DNA from 3 places in the Peribacillus sp. ACCC06369 genome. Region 1 is predicted to be linked to each of the others. Evidence: riboswitches for the same ligand, from Rfam matches in the RefSeq annotation. Region 1 holds a riboswitch; each other region holds the start of a gene.
What was found. A riboswitch is a leader RNA that binds a small molecule or an ion and turns the genes downstream of it on or off. The one in region 1 is predicted to bind S-adenosylmethionine.

Region 1 (3,280 bases):
GTTCTCCGATTTTCCTGCACATTTCTTCATCATCAGCAAAGATGGCTTGGGCCTCCGATACAAGTGCTTCCTTGGCAGCTGAAATGCTTTGCGCTGTTTTCAACGTATTCTCCATCCTCCTTAACGCCCAAAAAAGGTTGACTGCAGTTGGCCGTGAAGAAGCAAGTTTTTCAATATGCCTCGTTACATTTTTCTTGAATTCCCCTAATTCAGCGGTTGTTTCCTGTTTGGCACCAAGTGCAACACCAAATGCAGCCGTCAGTCCAATTGCTGGGGCACCACGAACTTTTAATGTCAATATGCTGTCATATACATCATCAACAGAATGAAGTTCAATAAATTCTGTTATGGAAGGAAGGGCTTGTTGATTTAATAATGTAATATGGGTATCATCCCATTGTACCGAATATGGTAAGGGTGCTAGTGTAGTCATGTGCAGGTCTCCTTTTAAAGGGTTGAATAAGATGGCAGTGTACGTTGCTTCAACGCTTCAATGACAGCTGGAACATCCAATTCTTCCCGTTTTTTAATTAAAAATGCACCAATTTCCAATGTTGCCGTTTTGGCAGCGATCCTTGTATCTTTATTTTCAATGACGTTTAAATCGGCAACATGGGAAAGGCCAATGGTTCGTCGAATCAGTTCACAGCCGGCAAAACCGAATGCATCTTTTTTGAATTTTGTCAGTAAATAAGGCAGATAACCTTTCACATGGCGGAATGGGCTTTTATTTTGGCCTTCCCATAATTCGGTATAAGTTTCTTCAAAGGCATTCCAAAATTCATGAAGGTGTGAGAAAATCTCTTCCTTTCCAGCGCCATTTCGTGTAATTGCCTGAAAGAGAAGGTTGGCGGTGTATTGACCAAGGTCAAAACCAACGGGCCCATAAAAAGCGAATTCCGGATCAATAACCTTTGTTTCAGTTTCACTTGCAAAAATACTTCCAGTATGTAAATCTCCATGAAGCAAGGCTTCCTGCTCGGTTTCAAAGCTTTGTTTCAGCTTAGCGACCTCAAGTATCACTTCTTGATCATTCCAAATATTTTTGGCGGCATCAGTCAATTCCAGCTCGAAATCTCCCGGAAGTTCCTCAAAAAATGGATCCGTGAAAATAAAGACCTCAGTGATTTTGCAGAGTTCCGGATTCGTGAAATGTCGGGCCACTTCCTTTTTCGCGGATGGTTCTAAATGATAATCTGATGTATAAAATGCCGTCTTCGCTACATATTCACCAATATGCTGTGAAAGCAATGGATATTGATCGCCATCGATCAAGCCTTTTCTAACGATTTTCAAGTGCGATAAATCTTCCATGACTGTGATGGCAAGCTGTTCATCCGAATAATAGACTTGCGGTACGAATTCGGGGCAATAGCTTCTGAAATGAATCAGTGCATTCGCTTCAATGGATGCCCTTTTCAATGTCAGTGGCCAGCTTTCACCAAGTACCTTGGCATAAGGGACAGCTTGTTTGATTATTATTCCTTTGTTTGTGACTGTGTCTGTAATATGAAAAACATAATTTAAATTTCCATCGCCGATTTCTTTACAGTTTAAACTTGCATCCGCATTGACCAACCCAAGTTTTTTTGCAAGGGTTATAGCAGTTTCGTTTGTCAATCTCTTAAAATTTGAATGGTTTTGAGTCATTCTTTTCCCCTCCAGATTCAAAATAAGAATAAAAAAGCCTCTTTCATATAGAAAGAGGCAGAAGTTTTGGCTTCGGACCTCTTATCTTCCAGAAAATGAATTCTGGTGGAATTAGCACCGTGCTCTGTGGATTTTATAATCCGGCGGTGAATCCGCCCCATTTCACAATGGTATTACAGTCGGTTGCTGGGCTTCATAGGGCCTTTATCCCTCAGCCTGCTCTTGATAAGAGTATATGTTTTCTGAAATTTTAATCTTCGGGAAAATAATATCAACTTTTTAAATAGTTTGTCAATGGGGAAATTAATAATAATCCGGCCGACTATCTTCGAATACGGGTATTTTGTTCATGGCCAAAGCCCAGACTCGATCACTGGAGAGCCTTATTGATTAGCCGTGCCATTGAGAACCAATCATATGTTGTAGCCGTTAACCGTTCAGGTTCGGATGTCAATAATATTCCTTGATTATTGATCCATGGGGGAATATCATAGGTGAATCCGGAGAAGCAAACGAACTCTTGACAGGCACCTTGGACTTCAATAAAGTTACAAAAGCACGGAACTTCGGCGCCTTGAACGGTATGGGCTCGCTGCCATTCAGGAAAACGAATGTCATAACAAATGAATCCAGCACATATTTTTTCATCAAGAGTAAATTAACCATCTTTTTCACCTGGCTGCAGGAAATGATGTTCATCCATTAACTGAAATAAGTGAAGCTTATCATATTGTTTAATGAGATTTCCATGCTTATTGATGATGATCATGTTGTTATAGATGCCCTTGCTTGCTCTTTTGGCAACGGAACCCCCAATTATGTGAAACTGGTGTTTCTTTGCCTGATCTTTTAAACATTCAATCGTTTTTTCTGCTTCTTCATCAGCAATCTCATTTAACCTGGTCAAGTCGTATCCTGTTGTCCGAAGCTCTGGTAAAATAACCATATCGGGTTTGGACATTGCTGCTTTTTCCATCCATTGTTCTGCAACCTGAAAATTGATATCTGGTTGCCCGAAGGCAATATCCATTTGAATGCAGGCAATCTTCCACTTCATCGTTAAAAACCCCACATGTAAAAAATGCTTTACAAGACTATGATAAACATATATCATTTGTGACTAGAATTTCAAGAAATTTCAGAGAAGGTGTATAAATGTTGCAATTCGAAAAATCCAGACAACTTCAAAAACTGCCCAAGCAATTTTTTGCCTCTCTAGTCGCAAAAGTCAATGCGATTACGGCGCAAGGTCATGATGTCATTAATTTAGGCCAGGGAAACCCTGATCAACCGACGCCTGAACATATCGTGAAAAGTTTGCAGGTTGCCGCTGAAAAAACGATTAATCATAAATATTCGCCGTTTCGGGGACATCAATATTTAAAAGATGCTGCTGCCGTCTTTTATGAACGTGAATATGGTGTCAAGCTGGATCCGAATAGTGAAGTGGCGATTCTCTTCGGGGGAAAGGCAGGTCTTGTCGAACTGCCGCAGTGTTTATTGAATCCAGGTGATACGATCCTTGTTCCAGACCCCGGCTATCCGGATTATCTTTCCGGTGTCGTTTTAGCACAGGCAAAGACCGAACTGATGCCCTTGACAGAAGAAAATGATTTTCTTCCGAAATACA
Region 2 (3,280 bases), 1.9 Mb from region 1:
CATCGAGGAAGCACATGATTTTTATGATGAAACAGATCCCAATATCAATAAATAAACACTCGTGGGCTCCCTTTTTGGGGAGCTCCACTTAAAAAAAGTGAACTTTAGTTCATGCGTCATATTCCCCACTATCAAATGTTTTTTTATGTAAAGCACCCCCCTCCATAAAAAAACAACTTCCCGGATGGAAGTTGTTTGATTGCAAACTAAATATTACAACATGCTGTCTTCTTGCCTTTTCCAATTCCCGCATTCTATCCCCCGTAGGCATTTGGTATTATGCTAAAAGCATTAATATCAGAGCTCGTCCTTTCAATATCTATTGTTAATATTCAAATAGTTCCATTCTCCCTGGCATTCAAAACATTTTCGTATAATATCGAAGTTATGATATGCTCTGAATCCCATTCATGTTCAGATATCTCGATAAGGGGATAGCGATTCGGTAAAACGACTTGCTGGATTTCATGGACTGTATGCCCTTGATCATGTAAGCGTAAAATTTCACCTTGGAGGTTTTCCAAATAATCGAGTTTTTTTCGAAACATTTCCTTTCCGTCAGGCACATGTCCAGCATGGCAGCAAAACACTTCCCCAAAGTCATATCGGAGTAATTTTTTTATGGAATCGATGATGATCGGGACAGACTCTTCCCGTAAGATAAGCTTTGTTTTTGGTGTTACGAAAAGGTCTCCTGAAAAGAGCATGCCAGTGCTGTGATTCACATACACCATATGGTCCTTCGCATGACCAGGGGTAAAAATCGGCTCCCACGTTTGGGTGCGGGAATGAATGGCCTTGCCTAGCGGCTCAGCCTTAAAGGCGTCTCTTTTTCCCCAAAACATTTTACGATATTCAGGATATTCAGCATCCTTCGCACAAGCATCAACCGACATCGGATGAATGAATATCGGAACCTTTTTATGTTCCTTTATCCAGGCAGCGCCTCCCGTATGGTCTTCATGATAGTGCGTAAGGGCAACTGCATCGAAGTCTGCGGACTCATAGAATGAAACAAGTCCTTCCAATAAAATCTGTGCGCCAGTATCTATCAATAGCCCATCCGTTAAAAAAACATAGACACTCATCCCCGACTTGATACCGTCAGGAGTCCCGTGCACACAAACCACATCATTTACCGTCTTAATCTCTATCATCCATTTTCACCCCATCATTGTACAAAAATAGTTTTTTCTCCCTTTTTCACTTTATTATAATAAATGTATTACCTCTTTACCCTTTTGACAAGGAAATAATGGAATATCTGGATGTAAAAGACGGATTATTGACTAAGAGCCCTTTTGACAGGAATGGTTTTAATGAACCGCACGGAACATTATCGAAAAAAAACTATCACCAAATCACAGAAACGATTGACATTGTGGAATTTTACAAATATTATAGATTATATTATAAAACTTGAAATATTCTAAAATAATAATTTACTTATCAAGAGTGACGGAGGGATCAGGCCCTGTGATGTCCGGCAACCGCCCTTCGGGAACGGTGCCACTTCCTGCAGAATGTTTGCATTCTGAAAGATAAGACGAGATATAATTTCGCTGCCTCTTTCTGAATGATAGAGGCAGTTTTTCATGTTTAAGGGGGAAGGATCATGATTGAAATCCGTTCAGTCCGAAAGGAATACATCACGAAGAAAAACCGAGTTATCGGAGTGGATAACGTATCTTTAACCATTCAAAAAGGCGAAGTGTATGGAATTGTCGGCTACAGCGGAGCTGGAAAAAGCTCATTACTCCGCTGCTTGAATTTGCTTGAACGTCCGACAGCTGGAAATATCATCATTGACGGCATTGATTTAACCTCTTTATCAAGTAAAGAGCTTCGTAAACAACGTCAAAAAATCGGAATGATATTTCAACACTTTTCCTTGGTCAGTTCAAAAACCGTTTATGAAAATGTCGCTTTCGCCTTAAAGGCCGCGCATCAATCGAAGGACGCCATCAGGTTACGTGTATTGGAATTGCTGGAAATCGTAGGTCTCAGTGATAAAAAAGATGTCTATCCGGCACAGCTTAGCGGTGGACAGAAGCAACGGGTCGGCATAGCCCGGGCCTTAGCAAATGACCCCACCGTACTGTTATGTGATGAAGCGACTTCAGCCCTTGATCCAACAACAACAAAAGCGATTTTACAGTTATTAAAAAAGATAAGCAGGGAGCTCGGGATCACCATCGTGTTGATTACACATGAAATGGAAGTGGTCAAAGAACTATGCCACCGAGTCGCCGTCATGCAGGATGGGCGGGTAATTGAAGAAGGTTCCGTTTATGAAATATTTTCACAGCCAAAGCAGGAATTAACGAAGCAATTCATCAGCAGTGTATTGGATTTCGAACTTCCCTCACATTTGATTGAAGAAAGTAAAGGAACGATTATTAAAATTCAATTCGAAGGGCAAACCGCCGGTGAATCGATTCTCTCCGACGCTCTCCAATCCCATTCAGTAAAGGGGAATATCCTGCACGGTAAAATTGAGTATATTCAGGATGTCCCTTTAGGCATCTTGATCATTGAGTTAATCGGTGAGGCCGCTGAAATTCATTCGGCATTGGAATATATAAAAAATCGTTCCAATTCTGTGGAGGTGTTAAAACATGTCATTTCTTGATTCCATCGTCAATATTTTACCTGATCTTAATAAAGCCTTTCTTGAAACAATTTATATGGTCGGCGTTTCCCTTGCGGTAGCCCTTCTGATAGGTTTACCACTTGGAGTATTGCTGTTTACGACAACCAGGAATTTATTCTTTGAAAATAGCGTCGTGAATCGATCACTCGGTTTCGCAGTCAATATTGTCCGTTCAATCCCGTTCATCATTCTCTTGGTCGCCCTCCTTCCTTTAACGGAACTGCTTACTGGATCGACGATAGGGCCAAGAGCGGCTTCTGTTTCCCTGTCCGTATCCGCGATACCTTTTTTTGCAAGGATCGTGGAATCGGCATTACGTGAAATAGACAAAGGAGTGATTGAAGCTGCAATTGCCGTGGGGGCCACTCCATGGATGATCATCAAGGATGTACTTCTTCCGGAGGCAAAACCGGGAATCATTCAGGGGCTGACATTAACGACCATTTCACTGATCGGTTACTCAGCAATGGCAGGGACAATCGGCGGAGGGGGAATTGGTGACCTGGCCATCAGGTACGGTTATTACCGTTATGACAACACGGTCATGATCACGACGATCGTCGTGTTGATCTGCCTTGTACAAATCATTCAAATGGTTGGTGACAAAGCCTCATACTTAGTTAACAA
Region 3 (3,280 bases), 260 kb from region 1:
TACATCCCCGCGGTTATATAAATTTTTCACACCAGGATGCTTCTCATCATCCGTTTGATATACTAATGTCGCTTCCAATTGTTTATCGGGAGTGAAAATATCGGAAACGGAGAGAACTCCGTATGTTTCACCTTCATGAGTCAGCTTTACCTCTTCACCTATAGTAAGAGTTTCTGCAACTTCAACGTTCAAAGGCAGCGTAATCGGGATGCTCCATACATGGCCGCTGCTAAGCCTCATATCCTTGACAACTGTCTCATAGTCACTTTTAGTAAAGAAACCTTTGATCGGGCTGTAGGCACCAGTGCCTATCAATTCAAGATCACTTAAAGCTATTTCGTCAATTTCAATTGAATTTGTTATTTTACTAAAATCATATTTTGGTTCCCAAAGATCGATTAGTGTTCCTCCGTGCGGTAAACTGATTGTCATGCTAATTTCCCCCTATGGTTTCTATTGATTTAAGCCTATAATTTCTATTTATTTAAGATAAATGCAATCCGCATTCCGTTTTTTGGGCTCCTTGCCAACGGCCTGAGCGTAAATCATCTGCATTGAAGGCAGGTGCCGTACATGTTTTACAACCAATGCTTGGATATCCATTATCATGCAGGATATTATATGGAAGTCCATTTTTGTGGGCATAACGCCAAACATCTTTCCATGTCCAATGTATGAGTGGACATATTTTTACTGACTTGAACTTATTATCCTTATTGATATACTCTGTCAGAGCCCTTGTTTCAGATTGCTCCCTCCGTAGTCCCGAAAGCCAGGCTGTTGCCGTTGAAAGCACATCTGTAAGCGGAGTGATTTTACGGATGTTACAGCACTTATTGGAATCGCTAAGCCATAATTCATCCCCATGTTCCGCCGCCTGTTCTTCAAGCGTCAATGCTGGTTTCTTCATTTCGATTGAAAGATTTGGATATCGCTTTTTCACTTGATCGATCAATTGGTAAGTTTCCTCAAAATGAACATCTGTATCAAGGAAAACTATTTTTGCCGAGGGATTGACCTTCGCCAATAAATCCGTAAGCACGATGCCTTCTATACCGAAACTACACGCATATATCAGTTTGTTTCCATAATGGTCATTCGCCCATTGCAGTACTTCCAAAGCACCTTTTGTCTCACTATCTTCAGGAAATACAGGTAAATCCCCGGTGTTGAAATTTTCATAGTTTATTAATGCAGCCAACCTTGTAGCCCCCTCTAAGAACTTGCTGTATGTCGCTGGTTAGAGTTACTTTTGATCAATGCCCGTTATAATCTTCCCCAGTTTAACTGACCCTAGGAAAAAGAGACGAATCTAACCAATACTCTCTTTATATCAGTTAAACCCGCCTCTAGTTTTTCTAGTCAGCAGATACCTTATTTAATTCTTAGTTTTTCATTTCTTTCCATTTGAATGATTTTACCATCTTGGACAATAAGTGTAATCGATCCATACTTCATTGAATTAAGCATTTCTTGAAGTCGTTCAAATATTTCTTCAAGCTGATTCTCTTTATCCAAACCTGTTCCTCCTTTAAGAAAATCCGCGAATATATTATTTCACCGCTGATTAAATGAATTTATTAAATTTATATAATTCCAAACAACTTTAAATTGTTATGGTTTTCCAAAGAATTTTCCGAAAAATAAAAATCTTTCCATGATGGAAAGATTTCAAGGTAAATATTCTTTACCTTATCTTCCAAAATGATCAACATTTTGTTGGAGGTAGCACCTTGCATCCATCATGCAGGTTGCTGGACTTCAAAGGGCCAATTCCCTCCGTCGCTCTGGATAAGTTTTATTATTTTAAATATTAACATATATTTAATCCTTGTCAATGGAGTTTTCTTATAAAATAACTTGGTTTAATATTATGGAGGAACTGTTATTTTTATACACACTATTCCATTCATGATTTTATGTTCATTTAAATATGAAAATAGACTCGTCTTTTTAGATAAAGTCTCCAAAAAAATGAGTCTATTTTCATTATTAAGCTATTATTGATGCCTGTCATTCATTGAAAAAGTAATTACTTGAATTCAATTCCTTTTGTTGAAGTCGATTACTTATTAATTTCTTAACTGAATCGCTTCTATAAATTCTTGAACCTGACTCTGGACGCGATCAACTAAATTCAAGTCATTGATCGGGTTTTCTGAATTCTGTTTATCTATTTCCTTATCCACAAAATATATGCCCTGCAACGGCTCGCCTTTTAATATTGAAATTAATGGTTTAAGCGCATAATCAATCGCCAATAAATGCCTGTTACTTCCGCCAATCATAATGGGCAGCACTGGCTTCCGCTTAAAAGCTCCTTCTGGCAGCAAATCAATCAAGGCTTTTAATACCCCTGTATAAGAAGCCTTATATACCGGTGAACCAATGATGATTCCTCTGGCTGCTTGTATTTTCTCCGAAAGCTTTAAGATATCTTCGCTATTATATTTCCCTTGGAATAAATCATCTGCTGAGAAATCCGTAATTGAGTAATAAGCTGTGGTAAATCCTTGGTTTTCGACTAATGATTGAATATGTTTTAGTGAAATGTCCGTTCTTGATGGAATCGCTGGACTTCCTGATAAAATTACGATATCGCTCATATAAATCCCCTCCCATATTACATGGTTTTAGAATAAAAATCCTCGTAATGAATTTGTTGCAGCATGCATTTATCGTAATAGTCTGAAAAATATAAGTCAAATCTTACACTCCGGTTTATTAATTTCACAAGTAATGAATGCTTACCATTCAAAAAAACACGGTCATATTTGCGGCTTGATGCACAAGCCTTTTAATATGACCGTTTCATTATGTATGATTTTGTTTTCCATGAATACCATATACCAAAAGTTGTGCAATGCTCTTAATTCGTTCAGAAGTAAAATATGGTTCCTTTTTCTGTTGATGAATCTCATAATGTGTAGATAATGCCAATGTGAAAGAAATGATCCCCACATTAAAAAGGATAATATCAGAAATATATTGGATCTCTCCGCTATCTATTCTCTTCTGTATTTCAATATGCTTGGCATTCGGCTTGAAAATTTGATCAACATATTGCTTTGAAATATCTTGATCGAATTGTGTTTCCCGAAATAATATCGAAAACTGTTCTTTATTTTCAATAACGTTTTTAATCATGGTGCAAACGTGATTTTCCACAAGATCATCAGTTGACAGATGGTTTGTCCCATCTTCAGCCTCCTCTTTTTCATTAGGAGTAATAGTAGCCAGAAGCAAATCTTTTTTGCTTTCAAAGTATTTGTAAATAGTA

Region 2: linked by a shared signal. The riboswitch ahead of QUF78_RS06415 (methionine ABC transporter ATP-binding protein) and the one ahead of mtnK (S-methyl-5-thioribose kinase) in region 1 are both predicted to bind S-adenosylmethionine.
Region 3: linked by a shared signal. The riboswitch ahead of QUF78_RS14490 (YezD family protein) and the one ahead of mtnK (S-methyl-5-thioribose kinase) in region 1 are both predicted to bind S-adenosylmethionine.

Annotation. Positions count from the first base shown of each region.
Region 1 is NZ_JAUCEN010000002.1:3,073,102-3,076,381, reverse strand. Features, by position in the region: gene mtnA (S-methyl-5-thioribose-1-phosphate isomerase) at 1-433, opposite strand, end outside; gene mtnK (S-methyl-5-thioribose kinase) at 448-1,650, opposite strand; SAM riboswitch class I at 1,729-1,882, opposite strand; gene QUF78_RS28040 (hypothetical protein) at 2,114-2,356, shown strand; gene QUF78_RS15715 (nitrilase-related carbon-nitrogen hydrolase) at 2,309-2,707, opposite strand; gene QUF78_RS15710 (pyridoxal phosphate-dependent aminotransferase) at 2,806-3,280, shown strand, end outside.
Region 2 is NZ_JAUCEN010000002.1:1,149,518-1,152,797, reverse strand. Features, by position in the region: gene QUF78_RS06425 (hypothetical protein) at 1-55, shown strand, start outside; gene QUF78_RS06420 (MBL fold metallo-hydrolase) at 333-1,157, opposite strand; SAM riboswitch class I at 1,444-1,548, shown strand; gene QUF78_RS06415 (methionine ABC transporter ATP-binding protein) at 1,616-2,632, shown strand; gene QUF78_RS06410 (methionine ABC transporter permease) at 2,619-3,280, shown strand, end outside.
Region 3 is NZ_JAUCEN010000002.1:2,811,987-2,815,266, forward strand. Features, by position in the region: gene sat (sulfate adenylyltransferase) at 1-432, opposite strand, end outside; gene QUF78_RS14485 (phosphoadenylyl-sulfate reductase) at 485-1,189, opposite strand; gene QUF78_RS14490 (YezD family protein) at 1,375-1,518, opposite strand; SAM riboswitch class I at 1,690-1,798, opposite strand; gene ssuE (NADPH-dependent FMN reductase) at 2,073-2,606, opposite strand; gene QUF78_RS14500 (TetR/AcrR family transcriptional regulator) at 2,815-3,280, opposite strand, start outside.